One region of the Vibrio panuliri genome, then DNA from elsewhere that is predicted to be linked to it. Evidence: predicted binding sites of a transcription regulator. Region 1 holds the regulator's gene; the other holds the start of a gene.
What was found. The regulator MetJ, encoded in region 1, represses methionine synthesis genes. The targets are predictions, from matches to a motif close to TTAGACNTNTANANGTCTAA.
Positions count from the first base shown of each region.

Region 2: a site for MetJ is predicted at 1,141-1,160, ahead of metK (methionine adenosyltransferase). Genes of this name have one in related genera too.

Region 1 covers NZ_AP019654.1:206,646-209,130, forward strand. Annotated here, with positions in the region: gene GZK95_RS00960 (O-succinylhomoserine (thiol)-lyase) at 1-574, opposite strand, end outside; gene metJ (met regulon transcriptional regulator MetJ) at 786-1,103, shown strand; gene GZK95_RS00970 (malic enzyme-like NAD(P)-binding protein) at 1,411-2,485, opposite strand, start outside.
Region 2 covers NZ_AP019654.1:2,885,911-2,888,395, forward strand. Annotated here, with positions in the region: gene tkt (transketolase) at 1-910, opposite strand, end outside; gene metK (methionine adenosyltransferase) at 1,231-2,385, shown strand.

The DNA.
Region 1 (2,485 bases):
AGTCAGCGCCAAGCTCTAGAGGCTTTTGGTATACGGGCGTCAAAAAAGTATTATCGACCGCAACAAGTGCATCGACAGCATGTGCTTGCTGGCAGACCTGTTCAATATCTACCACTCTAACGAGGGGGTTCGATGGCGTCTCTATTAGCACTAATTTGGGCTTTTTCTCTAATGCTTCAGCCAGAGCTTGTGGGTCGGACTGATCGACAAACAGAACCTTAAAGTCTCCTTTTTGAGCGCGAGTATTAAACAGGCGATAGCTGCCGCCATAGCAATCGTGTGGGGCAATAATAAGATCATCAGGGCCTAAAAAGGCGGTTGCCCATAAGTTCAATGCCGAGGTTCCGCAGTTGGTAATGACAGCACCTTGCCCCGATTCTAATTCGTACAGGGTTTGCTCTAGTAAACCACGGTTTGGGTTACCCGAACGGGTGTAGTCATATTGAGGTACATCGCCAAAAGCGGGAAAACCATAATTGGTAGAGAGGTAGATGGGGGGAACCACAGCATGATGTTGGGTGTCTGATTCTATGCCAGTGCGAACTGCAATAGTAGCAGGCTTGCGGGTACTCATAAGTGTTTCCTTACAAACTATAGTGACTTGTCACTCTGAATGCGATATACCTAGCCAATACACCACATTCACAATCCATTCACTCTACTTTACTTCTCAAAAAATAAGACGTCAAGAAGTCCAGATGTCTAAATGTCTTTGCTTGTAGCCTTAAAAGCCGCTAAAATTATAGGTGGCAATTATCTATGACTAACAATAATGAAGGTGCGCAATGGCAGACTGGAATGGCGAATACATTAGCCCATATGCTGAGCATGGAAAGAAAAGCGAACAAGTAAAGAAGATTACAGTTTCAATTCCATTAAAAGTATTGAAGGTATTAACTGATGAGCGAACTCGCCGTCAGATTAACAACCTACGCCATGCAACGAACAGTGAGCTGCTATGTGAAGCGTTTCTCCATGCATACACTGGCCAACCGTTGCCGACGGATGAAGATCTGCGCAAAGACCGACCTGACGATATTCCAACCGAAGCGAAACAGCTAATGACGGAAATGGGTATTGAGTTCGAAGCATTTGACGAGTAATCGCTAGCATCTTATTGCGATATCTGAATTAAAGCACCAGTTCAGATTATGCGAAAATCAAAGCATTAAAAAACCGCAGCTGAAAACTGCGGTTTTTGTTTTTCAGAGCAAAGATTTTCGAGCTGAGAATCGCAACTATTCATTTCGTAGAGCGTCCATGCCTCAATTTGTCATTCCATAGAGCGCGTAGCGCGAGTAGGGAATCTTGTTTTGCTAGATTAAGCCAGAGATCCCCCAACTCGTTCGTTCCTCACTCTTGAGAATGACAATATAAGGTAACGATGGAAAAGTTAGCTAAACCGCATGGCTATGCCATATACCCTTCAGGCATATCAATACGTGCCACCCCCGAGTCAACAGCAGCTTGTGCAACGGCTTTTGCTACGCGAGGTAGAAGACGGTGATCCATCGGTTTTGGAATAATGTACTCTGCACCAAATTCTAGATGCGCCACTCCTGCTGCGGCAAGAACTTCGGTTGGTACGGGTTCTTTTGCTAATTGGCGAATCGCTTCGACTGCGGCCAGTTTCATCTCATCGTTAATTTCACTTGCGCGAACATCTAATGCACCACGGAAAATAAACGGGAAACACAATACGTTGTTAACTTGGTTAGGATAATCACTTCGTCCAGTACCCATGATCAAATCATCGCGAACTTGATGAGCCAGTTCAGGTTTGATTTCTGGATCTGGGTTCGAACAAGCAAACACAATCGGTTTATCGGCCATCAGTTTTAAAGCATCTTGTGGCATCAAGTTCGGGCCAGAAACACCTAAGAAAATGTCCGCGCCTTCAATCACATCTTCTAAGGTGCGTTTATCGGTGTTGTTGGCGAACAGCTTTTTGTATTCATTAAGATCATCACGGCGAGTGTGGATAACGCCCTTACGATCAAGCATGTAGATCTTCTCACGCATCGCACCGCATTTAATCAACAGCTCCATACATGCCACGGCAGCCGCACCTGCGCCAAGACAGACGATAGTCGCATCTTCAAGCTTCTTGCCTTGCAGTTCAATGGCATTAAGCATTCCTGCTGCAGTCACGATGGCTGTGCCATGCTGATCGTCATGAAAGACAGGTACATCACAACGCTCGATTAACTGTTTCTCAATTTCAAAACAATCGGGAGCTTTTATATCTTCAAGGTTAATGCCGCCAAAGGTATCTGCAATATTTGCGACTGTGTCGACGAACTCTTCAATTGTGCGATGTTTCACTTCGATATCGATAGAGTCTAAACCTGCAAAGCGTTTAAAAAGCAGTGACTTGCCTTCCATCACAGGTTTGGATGCCAGAGGGCCTAAATTACCGAGACCAAGAATCGCTGTGCCGTTGGAAATTACCGCAACCATATTGCCTTTTGAGGTGTACTTGTAG
Region 2 (2,485 bases), 560 kb from region 1:
CTTCTTTGTCAGCGCCAGCCGCTTTTGCATCCCACTGTGCGTAGACGTCAGCTGGGATTTCAAATGCAGGGTGCTCCCAACCAAGGAACTCACGCGCTGCTTTGATTTCTTCAGCACCTAGTGGCGCACCGTGACAATCGTGTGAGCCTGATTTGTTTGGTGAACCAAAACCGATGATAGTTTTGGTACAGATAAGAGTTGGGCGAGGATCAGCTTTTGCCGCTTCAATCGCTGCATTAATAGCTTCTGAGTCGTGACCGTCGACTGCTGGAATAACATGCCAACCGTACGCTTCAAAACGCTTAGGTGTGTCGTCAGAGAACCAACCTTCCACGTGACCATCGATAGAGATACCGTTGTCATCCCAGAATGCGATTAGCTTACCAAGACCTAATGTACCCGCCAGTGAACATGCCTCATGCGAGATACCTTCCATTAGACAGCCATCGCCCATAAACACGTAAGTGAAGTGGTCAACGATGTCATGGCCTTCTTTATTGAACTGCGCTGCCAGTGCTTTTTCAGCCAATGCCATACCAACAGCATTAGTGATACCTTGGCCTAGCGGACCCGTGGTCGTTTCAACACCTGGCGCATAACCATATTCTGGGTGACCTGGTGTTTTTGAGTGCAGTTGACGGAAGTTCTTTAGATCATCAATCGATAGCTCATAGCCACTTAGGTGCAGCAATGAGTAAATCAGCATTGAACCGTGACCGTTAGACAGAACGAAACGGTCGCGATCTGCCCACTCTGGGTTTGCTGGGTTGTGGTTTAGGTGTGAACGCCAAAGAACTTCAGCGATATCAGCCATACCCATAGGTGCGCCTGGGTGACCAGAGTTAGCTTGTTGAACGCCATCCATGCTTAGAGCGCGGATTGCATTGGCAAGGTGTTTACGAGAAGACATGTCTGCTCCTGAGTGCAAGTAAGCGAGTTAATCATTCGGGGGAATTGTTGTGGGCGTATTCTCTCAAAGCCCCTAGAGCACTGCAAACGATTTCCAGACATAAAATCCACAAAATTGCAGATTTTATCTGCCAAAATCGTCAACTTTTCCTCCCTGTCACCATTCGATGCAAACGATTGCTGGCAAATTTCAGTAAAAAAGAGCTTGTAATTCGAGCGGGCAAAATTAGAATAGACGTCTAGATGTAGAAACACCTACATAGCTTAAGACTATTTTTAATACAGGTTTGATACCCGTATTCCTACATAAATGGAGTTCACATGGCTAAGCACCTATTTACTTCTGAGTCGGTTTCAGAAGGCCATCCAGATAAAATTGCAGACCAAATCTCTGATGCTGTTCTTGATGCGATCTTAGAACAAGACCCGAAAGCACGTGTTGCGTGTGAGACTTACGTTAAGACCGGTATGGTGATGGTCGGCGGTGAAATCACAACTTCAGCTTGGGTTGATATCGAAGAGCTAACTCGTGAAACAGTGCGTGAAATTGGTTACGTACACTCTGACATGGGCTTTGATGCAAACTCTTGTGCGATTCTAAACACCATCGGTAAGCAATCGCCAGACATCAACCAAGGTGTTGATAAAGCAGATCCTAAAGAACAAGGCGCTGGCGACCAAGGCATCATGTTCGGTTACGCATGTAACGAAACAGATGTACTAATGCCTGCACCAATCACTTACTCACACCGCCTAGTCGAAAAACAAGCGGAAGTGCGTAAAAATGGCACATTAGACTGGTTGCGCCCTGATGCTAAATCTCAGGTAACGTTCCAATACGACCAAGGTAAGATCGTTGGTATCGATGCTGTGGTACTTTCAACTCAGCACTGTGACTCTATCTCTACGCCAGATCTACGCGAAGCGGTAATGGAAGAGATCATCAAACCTGTTCTACCATCTGAGTGGTTAAGCAAAGATACTAAGTACTTTATTAACCCAACAGGTCGCTTTGTTATCGGTGGCCCAATGGGTGACTGTGGTCTAACTGGTCGTAAAATCATCGTAGATACTTACGGCGGCGCAGCTCGTCACGGTGGCGGTGCGTTCTCAGGTAAAGATCCATCAAAAGTAGACCGCTCTGCAGCTTACGCAGCACGTTACGTTGCTAAGAACATTGTCGCTGCAGGTATGGCTGAGCGTTGTGAGATCCAGCTTTCTTACGCAATCGGTGTTGCAGATCCAACCTCTATCATGATCGAAACGTTTGGTACTGAAAAAGTGTCACACCAGATCATCATCGAAGCAGTACGTCAGTTCTTCGACCTACGTCCATACGGTCTACAAGAGATGTTGAACCTACTTCAACCTATCTACAAGAAGACTGCGGCTTACGGTCACTTTGGTCGTGAAGAGTTCCCATGGGAAGCAACTGACAAAGCCGTTCTACTACGTGAATTTGCTGGTTTAAACTAACCACCTAATTTCACTAACTTTTCAAGCCCTCGCTTTTGCGGGGGCTTTTTTTATTCCCAGCGAACACCTCTCTTTTAGGCAGCTAAATCCGCAAATAATT